Regions from separate parts of the Lysinibacillus sp. NPDC047702 genome, predicted to be linked through region 4. Evidence: riboswitches for the same ligand, from Rfam matches in the RefSeq annotation. Region 4 holds a riboswitch; each other region holds the start of a gene.
The links. A riboswitch is a leader RNA that binds a small molecule or an ion and turns the genes downstream of it on or off. The one in region 4 is predicted to bind S-adenosylmethionine.

Region 1 (2,175 bases), on a different contig from region 4:
TACTTTATCAACATTATATCTAGAGCGGAAAACATTAATGGCATACGTTTCGTAAATTTCACGTTCCATTGGATCTTCTATTTCATAAACTTCAATTTTGAAAATTTCTTGACGATGATTTTTCATAGGTGATACATTGTCTTCAAAATGTTTTTTTATACGTTGACGAATTTTACGCGCTTTACCGACAAATAAAAGCTCATTTTTCTCATTGTAAAATAAGAAGATGCCACCTTTGTCTCGTGTGATTTTATGGAAGTCAATAAAACCATGGTATGGTGTAATTGGTACATCACCAGGCTTTAAATCTTGCTCACGCTGGCGAATCACTAAATCTGGTTTAGGAAATTCAATTTTAATCAAGCTATTCACGTTCCTCTCTGTTACTAAAGGTATATGTTAACATAATCACAGCATGTTTACCATAAAATTTCATATGTTGTTATGATGATTAGTGTTCATCAAAATTTAGCTAAACATGCATAGTAATGACAAAATATTCTATGTTTTATTGATATTCTTAATAGTTCATGTTACAATTCATTTTAATTAAATAATCTTATCAAGAGAAGCTGAGGGATTTGGCCCGATGACGCTTCAGCAACCTCTAACAAATGTTAGAAAGGTGCTAATTCCAGCAAAGGTTTTTTCCTTTGAGAGATAAGAGTGAACGTGGTGAAAATCCCCCTCATTCTATCTCGCATGGAATAAGGGGGATTTTTTAATTTCATAAAAAGTGTCATTGTAAACTTGATTTTGAAGAGGGAAATAAAAGAGAGGGGAATGCAAGATGCCAATTAATATTCCAAAAAACTTACCAGCTGGAGAACATTTACGAGAGGAAAAGATTTTCGTGATGGAAGAGGATCGTGCGAATACACAACAAATTCGTCCATTAAATATATTAATTTTCAACTTAATGCCTGAAAAAGAGAAAACAGAGCTGCAATTACTGCGCTTGCTAGGGAATACGCCACTGCAAGTCAATATTACATTTTTAAATACAGCAACACATGAATCAAAAAATGTTAGTAAATCACATTTACAGCTATTTTACACGACTTTCCAACAAATTCGTCATCGCCGCTTTGACGGAATGATTATTACAGGAGCACCTGTAGAGAAGATGGCTTTTGAAGAAGTGAATTACTGGCAGGAAATCTCACAAATTATGGATTGGTCTAAGAAAAACGTGACATCTATCCTACATATATGTTGGGGGGCACAGGCTGCTTTATATCATCATTATGGAATCGGGAAGGTTGAACTTCCAGCAAAATGCTCAGGTGTTTATTCGCATGTCATTACAGATTTAACAGTCGACTTAGTGCGTGGATTTAGTGATTTATTTACAGCACCACATTCTCGTTATACATCTGTTTCTATTGATGAAGTACGCAATCATCCTGATTTACGTTTACTGTCCTATTCAGAGGATGCAGGTGTATTTATTGTGCAGTCCAAGGATAATAAAAACATTATGATCACAGGTCATCTTGAGTATGATGCAACAACTTTAGCAGATGAATATAATCGAGATGTCGCAAAAGGGTTAGATATTACTGTACCGGTGAACTATTTCCCGAATGACGACCCAGCACATGAGCCAATTAATACATGGCGTGCCCATACCCATTTGCTATTCTCAAACTGGCTGAATTACTATGTTTATCAAGAAACACCATATGAATGGGATTTCGTTGATGAAATTGAATATCATATTTAGTTAAATTTAAATCCGCAAAAAGCCCAATGTCTCAACTTACTAGAGTGAGAGGTTGGGCTTTTGCTATTTCACTCTTTGTTCACAAATACTGCCATTTTTCCCTTGGATAATTTCTAAAAAGTTGAATTCTACTTAATGTTTGGTATATTATTTTATCAAATGATAGATTTAACTATCATTTTTATTTTACTGAAAGAAGGGATTCATGATGATAAGTGTAGAAGATGTTCCAAAACCAAAAACATTTGGTCCACTTGGCCATTTGCCCTTAATCGATAAAGAGCAGCCAACATTATCACTTTGTAAGCTTGCAGAAGAGTATGGGCCGATATATCGATTAGAAATCCCAGGTTATACTAGCTTAGTAATATCTGGTCATGAATTGGTAGCTGATGTTTGTGATGTTTCACGTTTTGATAAGCAGATTTATAGTGAGTTAGAAAATGTTC
Region 2 (2,175 bases), on a different contig from region 4:
TGAATTTCACCTTTTTTAACATGAAGGTTAATCCCATTCACTGCTCTGACAATACCTTTTTTTGTTTTAAATTCTTTGGATATATTTTCTAACCGAATCATATGGATGTCTCCTTTCTAAAAAGCAAGAATCTGCTCGCTTTCCCAAAGGATTCTAGCAGATTCTCTATTTTATCCCGCTTAACGTGCTGTATAATCCCCTTTTCAAGAACAAAAAATTCTAAGTAGGGATCTTAATAACCTGTATAAGCCCAATTGTTTCAACGAATAATCAGTGGAAGATGGGGAAAATAACCACTTTGTCGAAGTCTATTTTTAGTACTTACCAGCTTGCAATTACAGAACCCTTAAATTCATCTTCAATAAATTTGCGTACTTCATCAGATTGATAAGCTTCAACGAATTTTTTAATCGTTGGATCATTCTCATTTTCGGCACGTACTACGATATAGTTTACATAAGGAGAGTCAGTAGATTCTAAAAGGATAGAATCTTCTTTAGGATTAATGCCAGCATCAAGCGCAAAGTTTGTATTAATAGCAGCTACATCAACCTCACTAAGCTGCTTTGGAATTTGTGCAGCCTCTAACTCTATGAATTTTAAATTTTTCTTGTTTTCCTCAACATCACGGATAGATGCTGTTAGGCCAGTACCTTCTTTTAATTTAATATAGCCAGCTTCTTGTAAAACAAATAGTGCACGGGCACCGTTTGTTGGATCGTTTGGTAAACCAAATGTTGCTCCGTCTGGTATTTCATCAAAAGATTTATATTTTTCAGAGTAAACACCCATTGGATTCAGAATAGTTTTTCCTACTGGTACTAAGTCTGTATCATGATCTTTATTAAAAGTATCTAAGAAAGGCTCGTGCTGATAGCTGTTTGCATCAAGATCGCCTTCAGCTAATGAAGTATTAGGTAAAACATAGTCAGAGAAGGATTTAAGCTCTACTTCCAAGCCTTTTTCCTTTGCAACTTTTGCCGCAACCTCTGCAATTTGTTCATGTGGACCAGAAGTGACACCTACTACGATTTTATTTTCATTAATAGCCTTACCTTGGTCGCCATTACTATCTTCTTTTGTACCACAGCCTACTAATGCCGCTGCTAATGTAAGACCTGCTAAGCCTATTAAAAATTTGTTTCGTTTCTTCATGAAAATGACCTCCAAAGTTTGTTTTATCGGTTTTTAAAAATAAAAAAAACTCTCTTATAAACTAAGAGAGGCTCATGAAAAAACGTCCTCTCTTATCTATCAAACGACAATCGTTTGCAGGATTTAGCACCTTCCTTTAAAAAGGAGGTTGCCGAGCTTCATAGGGCCAGTCCCTCAGCTACTCTTGATAAGAGATATATAGTATTTTTATAAATCCGATAGAACTAATATAAATTATAGGTTATTATTAGTCAATAATTATTTTATTTTTTATTTATTTTGATTTAGCAAATATGTGAAGAGATGAATGGTTTTTTGTTTTTGCATCCGCTGAATCAAGTGAGAGCCCCCTACGGATTTTGAGTAGAAGCTTTTAGAGCTAGCTGGACGTTGGGCGTAAATAATTTTGAAGCAAAAGGGGGTGTAGGGATGCCTATAAGAGTAAATTATGGAGTTGGAGCATTTGGAAAAGTGATTAGTGCTCGTATTTTAATGGGGACTGATATTATTGAGGGGATAGAGGCAATCTGTCAAGAGAACGATATTGAGTCGGCTACCATTGTTAGCTGTATTGGCAGTTTTCAAAAAAGTAGTTTTGTATATTTAGTACCAGATGAGACCTCTAAAATTAATGTCGGTTTCAGTGAAGTAGTTAAAAAAGAGGGACCCCTTGAATTTATTCAAGGTGCTGGTGTTGTGTGTAAACGTGATGGAGAATATGAGACGCATCTTCATGGATCAATGAGTGATCAATGGGGTCAAGTATCGGGAGGGCATTTGATAAAGGGTGGAAATATTGTAATTACAGCCGATATCGTTTTAGCTGAGGTACAGGGCATTCAGCATATTCGCCAATTTGATGATGAAACAGGACATGTTCAATTTTATCCTTTAGAAAAAGACTTACGAAGTCCAAGAAAGATCGAGAAATGAAAAAACTGTTCTATGGCATTGCTGTAGAACAGTTTTTTTGGAATTTGTTTATATCAATTATGCCTCGGCATAATTGCGTCCGGAATC
Region 3 (2,175 bases), on a different contig from region 4:
TGACAGCAGAGCAATACGAAGAAATGATCGCTGAATAAGACAAGCCCTAATAGAAAAACGTCGGCATTTACCGACGTTTTTTATTATCTTCATGGCTGGTAAGATAGTTTGCTTCTCAATGGGTGTCTAACATTACCATCGTTAGTGCTTAATTGATATAATGATTATAAGGAAAAGGGATATGTCTAATGGGGGTGGCGTGATGTTCGAGGGAAAATGCTTAATTGTTGAAGGCCGTTCGGATAAGCTTCAAATTGAACCTATTTTAAGTGAAGATGTCACAATACTTTGTACGAATGGTACAATTGGTGTGCATCAATTAGAAGTGTTGCTTGATCCATATGAAGGCTGTGAGCTTTATACATTTTTTGATGCAGATCCATCAGGAGATAAGCTGCGGGCATTAATGGACAGACATTATCCAGAGGCAGAGCATTTACGTACAATGCCAACGTATAAAGAAGTCGAGACAACTCCAAGAAAGATATTAGCAATGATATTGCTACGAGCACATTTCTCAATCCATAATCAATTTATTTTGTAAGGTTGCGTGAAAAAATGGAAGAATGGTCAAAAGAGCAGTGGGTCGCGGCTATCCAGTCGGGGGAAAGAGCTGCCTTTTATTTATATACACCTTTGTGTGGTACATGTGCTGTAGCATCGAAAATGATGATGATTGTTGAGCAATTACTGCCTAAGCTTCAAATCGGCAAAGCAAACCTAAATTTTGTTGAGGAGATTGCTTTAGATCACGAAATCGAGAGTGTACCTTGTCTACTCGTCTGTGATGGCGGAAAAGTGACAGAAAAAATCTATGCTTTTCAATCCGTACCATTTTTATACGAATTGTTAAAAAAATCAATTGACTGAAGTTTGCTAGCATGGTAAAGTAACAAATAGATTACTAAAACATTAAATATATCGAACTCTTATGAAGAGTGGCGGAGGGAAGTGCCCTATGAAGCCCGGCAACCATCACAAAGTGAAAAGGTGCCAAATCACCCAAAGATTTATCTTTGAAAGATGAGAGAACGGTTGAGCGTATAAATACGTGACCCCTTCTACTTGTCTGTGAGTGAAGGGGTTTTCTATATGAGAAAAGGAGTATTCGCTATGATCCAGCTTCAAAATATTACGAAGAAATACAAAACCGCAAATGGCGAATTAACAGCAGTCAAAGACGTAAACCTTTCCATTAATAAAGGTGAAATATTTGGCATTATCGGCTATAGTGGCGCTGGTAAAAGTACGATGATTCGTTTATTGAACGGCTTAGAAAAGCCTACATCTGGTACGGTGAAGGTTAACAATCAAGAGTTTTCATCTATAAAGGGGCAAAAGCTCAGAGATGCTAGACAAAAGGTAAGTATGATTTTCCAGCATTTTAATCTACTATGGTCTAGAACCGTTGCTGAAAATATCGCTTTTCCACTAGAAATCGCAGGTGTTTCAAAGGCACAGCGTGATGCACGTGTGAAAGAATTGATTACCCTTGTTGGTTTAGATGGACGTGATCAGGCGTATCCATCACAGCTATCGGGTGGTCAAAAGCAACGTGTCGGTATTGCTAGAGCGCTAGCCAATAATCCAGAGGTTTTATTATGTGATGAGGCAACCTCAGCACTTGATCCAGAGACTACGGATGCAATCTTGGATTTACTTGTTGATATTAACGAGCGTTTAGGATTAACAATTGTGTTAATTACACATGAAATGCACGTTATTCGTAAAATCTGTCATCGTGTAGCAGTAATGGAGGCAGGAGAAATAGTAGAACGTGGTGAGGTTTTACAAGTATTTCAAGCACCACAAGCCACTATTACGAAAAAATTTGTGTCTCAAATTACAGATACAAAGGAAACGCAGGAGACGGTTGCACAAATAAAAGCAAATTATCCAACTGGACAACTTGTTAAGCTAATTTTTGTCGGCGAAAAAACAGAGCAACCTGTTATTTCACACCTCGTCAAGCACTTTGATGTAGAAGTCAGTATTGTGCATGGTAATATCTCTCAAACGAAAAACGGTGCTTACGGTACACTTATTGTGCAAATTGATGGTACAGAGGCAAATGTTGCTGATGCATTAGGTTACTTAAATACAGTCGAAGTACAAACGGAGGTGATTTCAAATGCTAACTAATCTCTTTCCGAATGTCGACTGGGAGCGAATGTG
Region 4 (2,175 bases):
TAATGAAGCAAAGGCTAAACCAATCCAAAGTGGCTTTAAATTACGTTTTGCGGCTGCTTGTTGAAGAGTAGACATATTTTTTCATCCTTTCTACGATAAACATGACGATTATTGTCTATAACATCGGTCAGTAAAATGTTTTATTAAGAAAATAATTTATCTATTTATTGGAGAAAAAATAAGTAAGTGAAATACTCCCTTTTTACAGCATTAATAGTAGATAAAGAGAAAATATATGGTCATAGAAAAGACAAAAACATCCAAAAAAATATTATTTCTTTTTCTTAAAAGCCGAAGTTACCTTAGGCTCTGTTCCTTTGACTAATCGTTTAATATTTTCGATATGCAATATGATAGCTATGCCAAAAAGTAGCAAAGCTATAATCGTTGGACCTATTCCCGGAATCCATAAATAAGTTGCTGTACAAAAAACAAGATAGAACTCTAAAACACCAACGATTAAATAGTTTGTCGCAAAAGATAAAATGACAAATAGAATAAGTGCAAATAAACCAATTTTCCAATCAACAGCAAGCAATATTCCTATTATGGAAGCTGTACCTTTACCGCCATTAAAGCCCATATGGAATGGGAAATTATGACCCAGAATGACACCTGCTGCTATGAGATAGGTGAAGAGCCAAACTTGCACCTCTGTGTAATGTGTTGCATCTGCTAGATAGATATGTGCGCCAATAATCGCTAACACACCTTTACCAATATCGATAAGTGCTACTAATACCCCGTATTTCCATCCTAGGGAAAGGGTTGCATTGGATGCACCTGCATTCCCATGACCAGTCTTTTTTAAATCTACACCGGATAAAAACTGTGCCACTTTAGAGCCATGAAGACAGCCGATGAAATAACCAACAACAATAAATAGAATGATGGTTGTTATCATGAAAATCCTCCTTTCTAAATAAATATTAAAATAGTGTATGCGTTCATATTACGTAAAGAAGCAGACTGAAGTTTCGGAAAAAATAAAATTTTAGTGTTGACAGAAAAAAAGTCTATGATTATACTGTGTAACAACGATGGAAATTGAATCGCAATACTCTTATCAAGAGCGGCGGAGGGATAGGCCCTATGATGCCCGGCAACCAGCAAGAAATGAACTTGCTAAGGTGCTAATTCCTACAGATTCTTACTTGGATCTGGCAGATAAGGGGAGGAAAACTTGCAACTGCAACCCTCTTCTTAGCTGAAGGGGGTTTTTGTTTTCTACTGAAAAATCCTCCTCATCTCCGGTACCATCGTAAAAAAATAACCACTTGGAGGTATACAATGACAAATTTTAAACCAGAAACATTGCTGTTACATGGGGGCCAAGAGCCTGACCCGGTAACAGGATCTCGCACCGTACCCGTATATCGCTCTACGGCTTTCGTTTTTAAAGACACTGCTCATGCGCAACGTCTTTTTGCCCTAGAGGAAGCTGGCAATATTTACACACGTATTACGAACCCAACTGTAGATGTTTTTGAAAAACGCGTCGCTTTATTAGAAGGCGGTACAGCAGCAGTAGCACTATCATCTGGTGCAGCTGCGATAGCATTTTCAATTTTAAATCTTGCAGGTGCAGGGGATGAAATTGTTGCAGCTAGCTCTTTATACGGTGGTACTTATAATTTATTTGCTAACACACTACCAAACTATGGTATTAAAACGATTTTTGTAGATGAAACAAATCCTGAAAACTTCAAGGCAGCAATCACTGATAAAACAAAAGCAGTATTCGCTGAAATTTATGGTAACCCAAGCTTAAAAGTACTAGATATTGAGGCGGTGGCTAATATTGCACATGAAAACAGCTTACCATTAATTATCGATAGTACGTTTGCTTCACCATATGGCTCTACACCAATTGATTTTGGTGCCGATATTGTTGTTCACTCCGCAACAAAATGGATTGGTGGACATGGAACAACTTTAGGTGGCGTTGTAGTTGATGCAGGGAAATTTGATTGGACTCGTGGTCGTTTCCCAGGATTTACTGAGCCAGATGCTTCCTATCATGGCATCCGATATGGTATAGACACAGCAGCAGCTGCATTTGCTACAAAGCTGCGTGTACAATTACTACGTGACTTTGGGCCAACATTAAGTGCTGATGCGGCATTTAATTTATTACAAGGTTTAGAAACGCTTCATTTGCGTATCCCTAAACAT

Region 1: it holds a riboswitch for S-adenosylmethionine, as region 4 does, so the genes downstream of both, metA (homoserine O-acetyltransferase MetA) here and ACQKIM_RS08155 (O-acetylhomoserine aminocarboxypropyltransferase/cysteine synthase family protein) in region 4, are expected to answer to the same signal.
Region 2: it holds a riboswitch for S-adenosylmethionine, as region 4 does, so the genes downstream of both, ACQKIM_RS27120 (MetQ/NlpA family ABC transporter substrate-binding protein) here and ACQKIM_RS08155 (O-acetylhomoserine aminocarboxypropyltransferase/cysteine synthase family protein) in region 4, are expected to answer to the same signal.
Region 3: it holds a riboswitch for S-adenosylmethionine, as region 4 does, so the genes downstream of both, ACQKIM_RS19865 (methionine ABC transporter ATP-binding protein) here and ACQKIM_RS08155 (O-acetylhomoserine aminocarboxypropyltransferase/cysteine synthase family protein) in region 4, are expected to answer to the same signal.

What each region holds. Positions count from the first base shown of each region.
Region 1 is NZ_JBNNMG010000024.1:30,892-33,066, forward strand. Features, by position in the region: gene ACQKIM_RS13225 (nucleotide excision repair endonuclease) at 1-363, opposite strand, end outside; SAM riboswitch class I at 557-667, shown strand; gene metA (homoserine O-acetyltransferase MetA) at 791-1,726, shown strand; gene ACQKIM_RS13235 (bifunctional cytochrome P450/NADPH--P450 reductase) at 1,932-2,175, shown strand, end outside.
Region 2 is NZ_JBNNMG010000105.1:351-2,525, reverse strand. Features, by position in the region: gene ACQKIM_RS27125 (methionine ABC transporter ATP-binding protein) at 1-101, opposite strand, end outside; gene ACQKIM_RS27120 (MetQ/NlpA family ABC transporter substrate-binding protein) at 322-1,155, opposite strand; SAM riboswitch class I at 1,245-1,349, opposite strand; gene ACQKIM_RS27115 (PPC domain-containing DNA-binding protein) at 1,585-2,088, shown strand.
Region 3 is NZ_JBNNMG010000049.1:28,710-30,884, reverse strand. Features, by position in the region: gene gcvH (glycine cleavage system protein GcvH) at 1-38, shown strand, start outside; gene ACQKIM_RS19875 (hypothetical protein) at 203-544, shown strand; gene ACQKIM_RS19870 (thioredoxin family protein) at 559-870, shown strand; SAM riboswitch class I at 927-1,030, shown strand; gene ACQKIM_RS19865 (methionine ABC transporter ATP-binding protein) at 1,114-2,142, shown strand; gene ACQKIM_RS19860 (methionine ABC transporter permease) at 2,132-2,175, shown strand, end outside.
Region 4 is NZ_JBNNMG010000011.1:22,119-24,293, forward strand. Features, by position in the region: gene ACQKIM_RS08145 (DASS family sodium-coupled anion symporter) at 1-75, opposite strand, end outside; gene ACQKIM_RS08150 (glycerol-3-phosphate acyltransferase) at 272-904, opposite strand; SAM riboswitch class I at 1,061-1,174, shown strand; gene ACQKIM_RS08155 (O-acetylhomoserine aminocarboxypropyltransferase/cysteine synthase family protein) at 1,291-2,175, shown strand, end outside.